Regions from separate parts of the Streptomyces sp. WAC07094 genome, predicted to be linked through region 2. Evidence: riboswitches for the same ligand, from Rfam matches in the RefSeq annotation. Region 2 holds a riboswitch; each other region holds the start of a gene.

The links. A riboswitch is a leader RNA that binds a small molecule or an ion and turns the genes downstream of it on or off. The one in region 2 is predicted to bind cyclic di-AMP.
Region 1: linked by a shared signal. The riboswitch ahead of RCR19_RS15145 (NlpC/P60 family protein) and the one ahead of RCR19_RS31765 (C40 family peptidase) in region 2 are both predicted to bind cyclic di-AMP.
Region 3: linked by a shared signal. The riboswitch ahead of RCR19_RS10000 (M23 family metallopeptidase) and the one ahead of RCR19_RS31765 (C40 family peptidase) in region 2 are both predicted to bind cyclic di-AMP.

Annotation. Positions count from the first base shown of each region.
Region 1 is NZ_JAVMJZ010000001.1:3,461,087-3,465,177, forward strand. It holds gene pcrA (DNA helicase PcrA) at 1-568, opposite strand, end outside; cyclic di-AMP (ydaO/yuaA leader) riboswitch at 977-1,148, shown strand; gene RCR19_RS15145 (NlpC/P60 family protein) at 1,157-2,311, shown strand; gene RCR19_RS15150 (tellurite resistance/C4-dicarboxylate transporter family protein) at 2,420-3,391, shown strand; gene RCR19_RS15155 (hypothetical protein) at 3,369-3,722, opposite strand.
Region 2 is NZ_JAVMJZ010000001.1:7,129,982-7,134,072, reverse strand. It holds gene RCR19_RS31775 (ATP-dependent Clp protease proteolytic subunit) at 1-539, shown strand, start outside; gene RCR19_RS31770 (hypothetical protein) at 547-852, shown strand; cyclic di-AMP (ydaO/yuaA leader) riboswitch at 1,224-1,421, shown strand; gene RCR19_RS31765 (C40 family peptidase) at 1,425-1,898, shown strand; gene RCR19_RS31760 (DUF6328 family protein) at 1,978-2,514, shown strand; gene RCR19_RS31755 (LysE family translocator) at 2,453-3,082, opposite strand; gene RCR19_RS31750 (LysR family transcriptional regulator) at 3,190-4,091, shown strand, end outside.
Region 3 is NZ_JAVMJZ010000001.1:2,285,749-2,289,839, forward strand. It holds gene RCR19_RS09995 (GntR family transcriptional regulator) at 1-494, opposite strand, end outside; gene RCR19_RS10000 (M23 family metallopeptidase) at 717-1,469, opposite strand; cyclic di-AMP (ydaO/yuaA leader) riboswitch at 1,483-1,693, opposite strand; gene RCR19_RS10005 (pitrilysin family protein) at 1,962-3,350, opposite strand; gene RCR19_RS10010 (pitrilysin family protein) at 3,347-4,091, opposite strand, start outside.

The DNA.
Region 1 (4,091 bases), 3.7 Mb from region 2:
GGCAGACGAGCGCCATCAGCCGCTTGCTGTCGGCGGCGTCGTAGATCGAGAAGGAGGACGTGAAGCCCAGCTTCTTGCTCTCCCGCCGCAGGATGCGGACGCACGCGCTGTGGAAGGTCATCACCCACATCGCGTTCGCGCGCGGGCCGACGAGCTGCTCGACACGCTCCTTCATCTCGCCCGCGGCCTTGTTGGTGAAGGTGATCGCGAGGATCTGGCCGGGATGCGCGCCCCGCTCGGCCAGCAGATGGGCGATGCGGTGGGTGAGCACGCGGGTCTTGCCGGAGCCGGCGCCGGCCACGATGAGCAGGGGGGAGCCGGCGTGCACGACGGCCGCGCGCTGGTTCTCGTTCAGGCCCTGGAGCAGCGCCTGGGGGTCGATGACGGGGCGGGGAGCGCCGTCGCGGTAGTAGGAGTCACGATCCGCGGGCACGTCGAAGCGCCCGCCGAACAGATCGTCCGGAACCGGCTCCGGAGCGTGGTCGTCCTCGGGCGGCGGGGGCTCCTCCTCAGGGGCCGGTGTGGCCTTGAGGTCCGCCAGGAAGCTGTCGTCAAAGAGGCTGCTCATCGCTCTCCGAGTCTAGGCCGCCCCACCGACAGTCGGCCGCCGCCCCGAGAACTCCGCCGCCGGGAGCGGGCCGGACGCCCACGGTCTTCCGGTGCCGACCGCACTCGCACCGCCACCTTCCGGGACCGTTCGATCGCTGACGGAAACCGATCGCGGGACGGTGCACCGTCCCGCGATCCGGTACCGCCTCCCGACGGAACCAGGCGGAGTCCGTCACTCCGCACGACTTCACGGGAAAACGCCCAACCCGTCGCAGATCCCGCCGCATTCCCCCAGGGCGGCCCGGCACATGGTCAAGGTCACGAAAATGTATCGGGCATATCGCACATCAACCTTCACACGGGCCACACGAGTTGGCTAGCGTTCCGAGCGGGTCGCACGACCCCCACCGGCGAAGGTCGCCGGGCCGTGCGGCCTCCGCCGAGTCCGGTACGCCCCCGCGGCAGCCGGAGCCGGGGACCCACCCGACCTTGGGGTGAATCGGCCAACGGCCCTGCGGGGCCAGGGCCGTAGGGCATGCCTTCCGGAACCACCCGCCCGAACCCGACAGCTAACTCGGTAGGCGGAGTACGGAAGGAGACGCCTCCCATGGCGCCGCATCGCAAGGCGCGCCCCTCGGGCACGCGCATCGCAGGCATACGGACCCCCGTTCTCGCGACGGCCGCCCTCACCTCCGTGGCCCTGCTGTCCCAGACCGCCAACGCCGCCCCCTCCCCCGACCGCAAGCCGAGCGTCGAGGAGGTCGAGAAGAAGGTCGACGACCTCTACCGCCAGGCGGAGTCGGCCACCGACAAGTACAACGCGGCCAAGGAGAAGTCGACCGAGCAGCGCAAGCGCGTCGACACGCTCCTCGACGACGTGGCCCAGCGCACCCAGAAGCTCAATGAGGCACGTGAGCAGCTGGGGTCGTTCGCCGCCGCGCAGTACCGCACCGGGGCGGCGGCCCCCGACACGGCCACCTTCATGCTGGCCGACAGCCCTCAGGACTACTTCGACCAGACCCAGCTGATGAACCGGCTCACCGGTCGCCAGAAGGAGACGGTCGACGACTACTTCACCGACCGGTCCGCGACGATGAAGAAGCGGCAGGAGGCCACCGAGAGCCTTCAGACGCTCACCGAGTCGCAGGAAGCGCTGAAGTCGAGCAAGACGGAGATCCAGAAGAAGCTCGGCACCGCGCGGGAGCTGCTCTCCAGACTCACCGCGGAGGAGAAGGCACGCCTCGCCGCGATCGAGAAGAAGAAGCAGGAGGAGGCGCGGCGCCAGGCGGAGGAGCTGGCCCGGCAGCAGGAGGCGGCCCGGCAGAAGCAGGCCGCGCAGGAGTCGTCCTCCTCCACCACCACGGGCGGCTCGTCCGGCTCCTCCACCACGGTCCCCTCGAACGGGACGAAGGCGGAGAAGGCCCTCGCGTACGCCCGGGCCCAGGTGGGCAAGCCGTACGTGTGGGGCGCGACCGGCCCCGATTCGTACGACTGCTCCGGACTGACCCAGGCCGCCTGGAAGGCCGCAGGGGTGTCGCTCCCGCGCACCACGTACGACCAGGTCGACGCCGGCACGACGGTGCCGCTCGCCGACGCCCAGCCGGGTGACCTGATCTTCTTCTACGACGACATCAGCCACGTCGGCATCTACATCGGCGACGGCATGATGATCCATGCGCCGAAGCCGGGCGCCTACGTCCGCGAGGAGTCCATCTACTACGACGGCGCCTCCATCATCCACAGCGTGGTGCGCCCCGCCTGAGACCGGGCCTCCCGCTCGTCGTGCGGTACGCGCGCGTGGGGTTGTTTTCGGCATCCCCGCGCGCGTGCCCCGTACGCAACGCGGGTGCGCATCCCTAGCATCGGGCGCATGTCAGGCACCTCCGCGCTCCGCACCTGGTGGTCGCAGCGTCCACCCGCCACCGGGGCCGCCGTGATGGCGACCGGCATCCTGTCGGTCGGACTGCTCCTGGCCGGCCACCGGGTCCTCTCCCGTATCGCTCTGGCCCTGGCGGCCGCCGCCTGGCTGGGACTGGTCGCCGACGCCGCCGTACGGGCGCCGGGGTGGCGCGGGCGCGGGGCGGACGCGGCGCTCCCCCCGGCCGCCCTCACCCCGGTCGCGGCGACCGCCGCGCTGGGCACGGCGACGGCCGTGCAGGGCGGGCAGTCGCTCGCGAAGGCCCTGCTCGCCCTGTCCGTCCTGCTGTGGGCGGTCCTGCTCCTGGTGGTCGCACGCCGCTGGAAGCGCCGAATGGCCGGGACGGTCTTCCTCGGCTGCGTGGCGACGGAGGGGATCGCGCTGCTCGGTGCGGTGCTGGCGGTGTCCGCCGGTGCGGCGTGGCTCGCACACACGGCACTCGTGTTCTTCTGGCTCGGGCTGGTGTTCTACGTGGTCGGACTGCGGTGCTTCGACCTGCGCCAGGTGACGAGGGGGGCGGGGGACCACTGGATCCTGGGCGGCGGACTCGCCATCGCCGCGGTGGCCGGGGCGCGGCTCGTTCTCGCCTCCCACCGGATGTACCTCTGGAACAACGACGACCGTGCCGCCCTGCGGGGCGTGACCATCGCGCTGCTCGTCCTCGCCCTTGTGTGCTACTGCCTGCTGGCGGTGGCCGAGGTGCTCCGCCCCCGGCTCGGCTACGACGTACGGCGCTGGGCGACCGTCTTCCCGATGGGCATGACGGCGGTGGCGTCGCTGTCCGTCGCCACCGCGCTCGGGGTGCCGTGGCTGCGCGATCTGGGCCGGGTGCTGCTGTGGATCGCGGTGGCCGCCTGGTGCGTGGTCCTCGCCGGCGCCGTCCTGTCGGCGTCGGGCGGCCTCAGGTCCAGAGCACCGCGATGAAGATGTTCGCGACGGTCAGTGCGCCGACGAGGGCGAAGAGCGGCTTCTCGACCCTCTCCTCGTCCCGCTTCACATAGACCAGGCCGAGGATCACGATCAGCAGGGCCAGCTTCACACCGATCTTGATCGTGTCGACGGAGTGGTGGTCCGCCTCGTTGAGCCCGACCAGCACGACACCGGTGACCAGCATGGTCAGCGCGCCGTGCAGCATCCCGGGCACAAAACGGGCCGTGCCCCGGCCCATCGCCTTCATCTGGGTGAGGAAGCCGCCGAGGAGCGCGGCGATACCGATGATGTGCAGGCCGACGAAGAGATGGATGAGTACGTCCATGGGTCCGGAGCCTAACCAGGGGTGCCCGGCCTCCCGGTCACCGACCCCGCGTCGAGGACGACGCACGTGCCCGCGCGGCCACCGCGTATATGCGCTCTATAGCACTCCGCCGCCCGCCCGCGTCCCGAAACCACCGCATCGGTCATCGCACAGCGTGAAGTCGGCGCTCCCGGAACGGGATCACGGCCACATACGGTCACCGGTAGTCCGGTCGCGACAGTTCCGCACATTGCATCACGGAGCGGTCACGGTGAGGTTTAGCGTCCTGCACCAGGTGGCCGGCTCCCCACCACCGCCCGGGCCAGGGGCGGCCGTCGGACACCACCGCCGAGAAGGTCCGGCGGCGGCGCGCTCCCCCTGTGCGGGCCG
Region 2 (4,091 bases):
AGCGGATCGTGTTCCTGGGGGCGCCGGTCGACGACATCTCGGCCAGCGATGTGATGGCGCAGTTCATGCACCTCGAGTACCTGGACCCGGACCGGGACATCTCGCTGTACATCAACTCCCCCGGCGGCTCGTTCAGTGCGATGACCGCCGTCTACGACACGATGCAGTACGTCAGTTGTGACGTGGAGACCGTCTGCCTCGGCCAGGCCGCGTCCGCGGCGGCGGTACTGCTCGCGGGAGGCACGCCCGGCAAGCGGTTCGCACTGCCGGGCGCGCGGATCCTGATCCACCAGCCGTCCCTGCCCGAGCCTGTCCAGGGGCAGGCCACCGATCTGGCCATCCAGGCCGCAGAGTTGACGCGTACCCGCAATCAACTGGAGGACATGCTCGTACGGCACACCGGCCGAAGCCCCGAGCGCATCGCGGCGGACATCGAGCGGGACAAGATCTTCGACGCGCCGGCGGCCGTGGAGTACGGACTGATCGACGGCATCATCGCGAGCCGCAAGGCGTCCCGCACCGCGCCCGGCGCGAGGTGAGCGGCCGATGCTGCCCCCCGAACTTCCCCCGTTGCCCGCACTCACCCGTGCCGAGGCCGAGTTGATCGACCGTTACCTCGATGTGGTCGATCTCCTCGGCCGCATCAACCCGGTGCACTCCGGTGACACCTACCGCGGACTGCGGGCCGCCCAGGCCCTGGTGAGCAAGGCGTCGGCACTGCGGGAGGCACTCGCACTCATGCACCAGAGAGGGGAGAACGAGTTGCACGGCCCCACTCTCACCCGGGCGCTGCGGGTTCTGGACGGTGAACGCCGCGCCGCCCGCATCGCGGTGCCGCCCGGCGCGGACTGACGGAGCGTGACCGTCGCGCGGTCAAGGGTGAGTTGCGGCGATGGGGGCCGCCGCGCGGTGCTCTGGGGGACACCGACCGTCCACGCGCGGTTCAAACGAACCAAATGGTGTACCCCTGGTTGGAGTAGGAGCGCCTCCTTCGGAGAGCCCGTGAAGATGGACAACGCGCGTGGCCTCAGGGCGGCATGAGACGCTCCGGTGCAGGTCGGGGCCTCACGCATCCCCCCAACGGCCCCCGGTCACGCGGCTGTCCAGCCGAACGAGTGAGTGGTGAGTAAACCCACAAACCCCCGATTTCGTTGTGATTTTCCGACGCCTGTACGTGAAGATCCCTTCCTGACGACAAGCCCCCGCCACCCGCGGCGGGGCGGTCCGGGCGGACGCCGAGTCCTGCCGCCGCCCGGACGACCGGTCGACAGGAGTGGATCGGCAGGAGTGGAGGACCCGGCAAGGCGGGCCGTCCGAGAGAGATCCGGACGGTCCTTGGGGTGAAGCCGCGTGAGCGGCCGGGCTACTTCGCCAGCCCGAATCCGACAGGTCATCCTTCACAGGCGGCTGACGAAGGGTTGCGCATGACTGCGCTCAATCGTGTCCCGTCGCTGTTGACCCGGGCCGGCACCGCCTCGGCCCTCACCCTCGCCGCCGTCGGCGGCAGCATCACCGTCCCCGGTCTCAGCGCCGACGCGGCCGCCGCTTCCCTGGCGACGAAGGCTCTCCAGGTCGCGGCGGCGAAGAGGGGCGCCCCGTACCAGTACGGCGCCACCGGGCCACGTCGCTTCGACTGCTCGGGGCTCACGCTGTACGCGTTCAAGAAGGCGGGCAAGAAGCTGCCCCGCACGGCCGCGGCACAGTACAACAGGACGCACCACATCTCCGCCTCCCGGCGCAGGGCCGGAGACCTGGTGTTCTTCCACTCGGGTCGGAACGTCTACCACGTCGGCATCTACGCCGGGAAGGGAAGGATCTGGCATTCACCGAAGACCGGTGACGTCGTGAGGCTCCAGAAGCTCTGGACGAAGCGCGTCTGGTACGGCCGGGTCGGCTGACCCGTCCGGTGGGGTGGCGGCGCGACACGCCGCCACCCCACCCGCGCGTGAGGCGGTCCGGAGCGGTTACTCGTTGACCATGGCCGACCGATCCCCTCACGACGAACGGAACGAGACGCCGCTGGAGCGCGCCGATCGGAACTTCGCCGAGCTGCTGCAGGAACTGCGCGTCATCCAGACGGGCGTGCAGATCCTCTTCGCCTTCCTGCTCACCCTGGCCTTCACCCAGCGCTTCCCGTCCCTCGACACCGCCCAGCGCACCACATACGTCTGCACCCTCCTGCTCTCCATGCTGGCCGCGGCGCTGTTCATGGCACCCGCCGCGCTGCACCGCACGCTGTTCCAGCAGCACGCCAAGCAGGCCATCGTGCGGATCTCGTCCCGTCTGGCCGCAGCGGGACTGGTGGTCCTCACGCTCGCGTTCACCGGGTCGGTGCTGCTGGTGGTGGATGTGTCCCTCGGCCGCGCCGCCGGTGTCGCGGCCGCCGCGGGCACCTTCGCGGTCTGCGCCGGGCTGTGGCGGATCCTGCCCCGGCTGGTCCAGCGGGCCGTCGTCAGATCAGCAACGGCTCCAGAACGAGCAGCAGGCCCAGAGCGGTCAGAGCACTCCCGGTGACCGCCTCCAGCGCTCGTGCCGTGCGAGGGCTGCGCAGCCACCTGCCGAGCCTGTCGACCAGCAGCGCCACGACCGGGAACCACACCAGGGCGAGCACAAGGACGATCAGCGCGAGCTCCAGGGTCCGGGGAAGCGCGGGGCTGCCCGCGGGCACGAACTGCGGCAGCAGGCTCAAGAACGTGAGGGAGGCCTTCGGGTTGAGGGCGTTGGTCACGAACCCCTGCCACAGGGGCCGCCCCGAAGATGCCTCCTGTTCCGACTGCTGCGGCGCGGCGGCGCGACGCGGGCGCCTCGCCGCACCCAGCGCCCGCACACCCAGATACAGGACGTAGGCCCCGCCGAGCAGTTGGAGGGTGCGGAACAGCCCGGGCACGGCCACCAGCACCGTCGCGACCCCGGCGACCGCAAGCGTGGTGTGGATGAGCAACCCGGCCGCGATCCCCAGGGCGCACGCGACCCCGGCCCGCCGGGAGATCAAGGCGTTGCGCACGACGACGGTGAAGTCGGCACCCGGCATGGTGACCATGGCTGCGGCGACCCCGGTGAAGGCGACGAGCTGTGTGTCCATGCGCACCACCCTGCCGGGAGTGAGCCTTCAGCAGGTATATGGAATATCCTGGGTCTGCCTTAAGCATTTCTTTGGTCTCGTCGATCCATGGAACCCAAGGGGCGCACGTGTACGACCCGACCCGGCTCGCGGCGCTGGTGGCGGTGGCCGAGGCCGGTTCGATCACCCGGGCCGCCGAGCGGCTCGGCTACACCGCGCCCGCGCTCTCCCAGCAGCTGACCAAACTGGAACGCGACGCGGGAACGGCGCTGCTGGTACGCCACGCCCGCGGCACGCGGCTGACCGGCGCGGGCGAGGTGCTGGTGGTGCGGGCCCGACGTGTACTGGACGAACTGGAGCGGGCGCGGCACGAACTGGCACGCCTGGCGGGCCTCGCGGGTGGCATGCTACGGCTCGGCACCTTCCCCACCGCGGGAATCCATCTGCTGCCGCCGGCGCTGAGCGCCTTCCGCCGGGCCTATCCGGACGTCGAACTGGCGGTCGCGGACTACGACCCGCCGACCGGGGTGCACGCCGTCGCGGCGGGCGACATCGATCTGGCACTCACGCACACCTACGAGCCCGCCGAACCCGTGCCGCTGCCGGCCTCGGTGTCCCTGGAACCGGTACTGGTGGAAGAGCTGGTGCTGGTCACGAGCCCCGGCCACGCACTCACCGCGGACGCCTCACGGCTGCCGCCCGCCGAGCTCGCCGGGCAGCCGCTGATCAGCATGGCGCCCCGGCACCCGGCCAGGCAGGGCGTGGAGGCCGCCCTCGCCGCTGCCGGAGCCACGCCGTCGGTGGTGGTGGAGACACCCGGATACGCCGTGGTGTGCGCCCTGGTCAGTGCGGGACTCGGGGTGGCGGTGGTGCCGGAGATGGTGGCCAGGACCGCGGCGACACCGGTGGGGTCGCGTCACCTGGAACCGGGCACCCTGCGCCGTACGATCTCGGTCGTCTACCGCACCGACGAGGCGGCACCCGCGGCCGACGCCTTCCGGGCGCTGTTGCGCGGCGCCTTCGGCCGCGC
Region 3 (4,091 bases), 4.8 Mb from region 2:
CTCAGCGGCGCCTCGACCGTGTACATCCAGGCGATCTTGTGCCGCAACTGGGCGAGCGTGGACGTCAGCGCGGGGCTCCCGCAGGCCTGTGCGAGCGTCTCGTGGAACCAGCCGCCCAGGGAGCGCAGGTCCTCGCTGCCGCCCGTCCTGGCCCGCTCCTGGCCCAGCCTGACCAGACCGCGCAGCACCTTGAGATGGGCCTCCGAGCGGCGCTGGGCGGCCTTCGCGGCGCCGAGCGGCTCGAGCAGCATCCGCATGTCCAGCAGATCCGCGCCCTCCTGCTCGGTGGGCTCCGCCACACACGCGCCCGCGTGCCTGCGGGTGACGACGAAGCCCTCGGCCTCCAGCGTCCGCAGCGCCTCCCGCACGGGGACGCGGGAGACTCCGTACCGGCGCGCGAGAAGCTCCTCGGTGAGCCGGCTGCCGCGCTCGTGGACACCGGAGACGATGTCGTCACGGATCGCCGTGCATACCGAGTGCGCCGGAATACGCATGTCCGACCTCCGCCTTAATCACCGCGAAACGTCGTCGACTGACGTGTGTTCACCCGACTCTATTGCAGCGCTTCGCAATTTCCGACGGCGGGCCGGAATCCATGGATATTTTTTGGACAGACAGTCGTTCGAAACGAGGACGGCCCCGGCTCGGGAGCCGGGGCCGTCCTCGTTTCATGTGCGCCTCCAGGAAGCGGATCGCCGGACCCCGAAGGCGGATCGTCAGACGTTCACACCGTGAGCGCGCAGATACGCGACGGGGTCCATGTCCGAGCCGTACTCCGGGGACGTACGGGCCTCGAAGTGGAGGTGCGGCCCGGTGACGTTGCCGGTGGCCCCGGAGAGGGCTATCTGCTGGCCGGGAGTGACCCGCTGGCCCGCGGAGACCCCGATGGACGACAGATGGCCGTACTGCGTGTAGGTGCCGTCGTTCATCCTGATGACGATCTGGTTGCCGTACGCACCGCCCCAGCCCGTCTCGACGACCGTGCCGGAGCCGACCGCGTGCACGGGCGTGCCGCCGGCGGCGTGGAAGTCGATGCCGGTGTGCGAACCGGAGGACCACAGGGAGCCGCCTGTCCTGTACCCGGTGGAGACGTAGGAGTGGAAGACCGGCGCCACGAAGGCGTTCAGGCGCCGGCGCTCGGCCTCACGGGCGGCGCGTACCTTGGCCGCGCGCTCCTGTGCCGCCTTCTCCGCGGCACGCTTGCGGGCGGCCTCCTCGGCCTTCTTCAGCTCGGCCGCCTGCTTCTGCGCGGCGGCCTGGGCGTCGATCTTCGCGGCGACCTCGTCGCCCATGCTGACGGCCCGGATCAGTCCGGTCTGCTCGACAGGGGTGCCGGCGGCGAACGCCGGAGCTGCCAGGGCACCGATGACGCCGGTGGTGGTGAGCGCGGCGACGCCCACGGCGTTCGTGGTCGTGCGCTTCACGCGGCTCGGACGGCGGTGCTTCCCGGTGGCGCAGGTGAACGCCATGTGTGTGGCTGGTCCTTTCCTTCCCTCTCGCCTACCGGGTTAGCTGACGGGTTCGGAGCAGGAAGGTCTCCTACGGGCTGCGCGCCCGATTCACCCCAGGGATCGGGCCCGCTCCGGCCACAAGGACGGCGGCAGCGGGCCCCTCCGGCCACGAAGGCGGCACAGGAGGGTGGGTCCCCGGCTCCCCTGGCTCGCGCCGTACGGGGACTCGGCGATGGCTGTCCGGTGCCGCGGATGCGGCGCAGTGCCTGACGGACAGCCCGGATGACGCTAAGAGGGCCCTGTTTCGATCGGCAAACCGATCAGAGGGTTTGTAGCGCATCCCACAGGGCAGAGCGGCCGTCTCTGTGGCAATACGGACAAAGCCCAAGAGGCGGGGCCCCGGTGACCGAAATCACCGGGGCCCGCACCGAAGCCGCGCCCGACGTGCGAGGCGACTTCAACGGCTTCCCGCGCGCACGGATTTTGCTCCTGCGGGCGCGGGGCGTCCGCCTACTCGGCCGCCACCACGCTCACTTCGCCGATTCCGAGCGCCTTGACGGGTTCCTCGATCTGCGCGGCGTCGCCCACCAGCACGGTCACCAGCCGGTTCACCGGGAACGCGTTCACGACGGCTGCCGTGGCCTCCACCGTGCCCGTCGCGGCAAGCGCCTGATACAGCGTCGCCTGGTAGTCGTCCGGAAGGTGCTGCTCCACCTGGTCGGCGAGCGAGCTCGCGACCGCGGCCGCGGTCTCGAACTTGAGCGGTGCCACTCCCACGAGGTTCTGCACCGCGACATCGCGCTCCGCGTCGGTCAGACCCTCGGCCGCGAGCGTGCGGAGCACCTTCCAGAGGTCGTCCAGCGCCGGTCCCGTGTTCGGAGTGTCGACGGAGCCGCTGATGGCGAGCATCGCCGCACCCGTGCCGTCCGGCGCGGACCGCAGCACCTGGCCGAACGCGCGCACTCCGTAGGTGTAGCCCTTCTCCTCGCGCAGGACCCGGTCCAGGCGGGAGGTGAGGGTGCCGCCCAGGCAGTACGTGCCGAGCACCTGAGCGGGCCACACACGATCGTGGCGGTCGGCACCGATGCGGCCGATCAGCAGCTGCGTCTGAACGGCTCCGGGACGGTCCACGATGATCACGCGGCCGGTGTCGTCGGCCGTCACCGGGGGGACGGGGCGGGGTGCGGCCGGCGAGCCCGTCCAGGCGCCGAGCGTCTCGCCGAGGAGCTCGTCGAGGTCGATGCCGGTCAGATCGCCGACCACGACGGCGGTGGCCGTCGCCGGGCGCACATGGCGCTCGTAGAAGGCGCGGACCGCGGCGGAGTCGATGTCCTCGACCGTCGCCTCGGTGCCCTGGCGCGGACGCGACATGCGCGAGGACGACGGGAACAGCTCCTTGGAGAGCTCCTTGGCGGCGCGGCGGGCCGGGTTGGCCATCTCGTGCGGGATCTCGTCGAGGCGGTTGCGCACCAGGCGCTCCACCTCGCTGTCCGCGAACGCCGGCGCCCTGAGCGCGTCGGCCAGCAGCCCGAGCGCCTTGGCCAGGCGGGAGACCGGCACCTCGAGGGAGAGCCGGACGCCGGGGTGGTCGGCGTGCGCGTCGAGGGTGGCGCCGCAGCGCTCCAGCTCGGCGGCGAACTCCTCGGCGGAGTGCTTGTCGGTGCCCTCGGAGAAGGCGCGCGCCATGATCGTGGCGACGCCGTCGAGACCGGCGGGCTCGGCGTCCAGCGGCGCGTCGAGGAGTACCTCGACGGCGACCACCTGCTGGCCGGGGCGGTGGCAGCGCAGCACGGTCAGGCCGTTGTCGAGCGTCGCACGCTCGGGCGCCGGGAACGCCCAGGGCTTGGCCTCGCCGGCCTGGGGCTGCGGGTGGAACTGCATGGTCGCAAGCTCGGTCACTTCGCCGACTCCTCGTTCTCGTCGGTGGTCTCGGCGGTCTCCGGGGCCTCGGCCGGCTCGTACACGAGCACGGCGCGGTTGTCGGGGCGCAGCCGGGCCTTGGCGACCTCCTGCACCTCCTCGGGCGTGATCTCGAGCACGCGCCGGACGGCGGTCAGGGCCAGCTGCGGGTCACCGAACAGGACGGCGTACCGGCAAAGTTCGTCGGCGCGGCCCGCGACCGTGCCGAGCCGGTCCAGCCACTCGCGCTCCAACTGGGCCTGGGCGCGCTCCATTTCCTCCGCCGTGGGTCCCTCCTCGGCGAACCGGGCGAGCTCCTCGTCGATCGCGGCCTCGATGACCGGCACCTCGACGTCGCCCGAGGTCTTCACGTCCAGCCAGCCCAGGGACGGCGCCCCGGCCAGCCGCAGCAGGCCGAACCCGGCCGCGACGGCGGTACGGTCGCGGCGCACCAGCCGGTTGTAGAGGCGGGAGGACTCCCCGCCGCCGAGGACGGTGAGCGCCAGGTCCGCCGCGTCGCACGTCCGCGTGCCGTCCTCCGGCAGCCGGTAGGCGGCCATCAGGGCGCGTGCCGGAACCTCCTCCTCGATCACCTCGCGCAGCTCCCGGCCCATGACCTCGGGCAGCGACCCGTCGCGCGGCTCGGGCTTGCCGTCGTGGGACGCGATGGACCCGAAGTACTTCTCGATCCAGGCGAGCGTCCGCTCGGGGTCGATGTCGCCGACGACGGACAGGACCGCG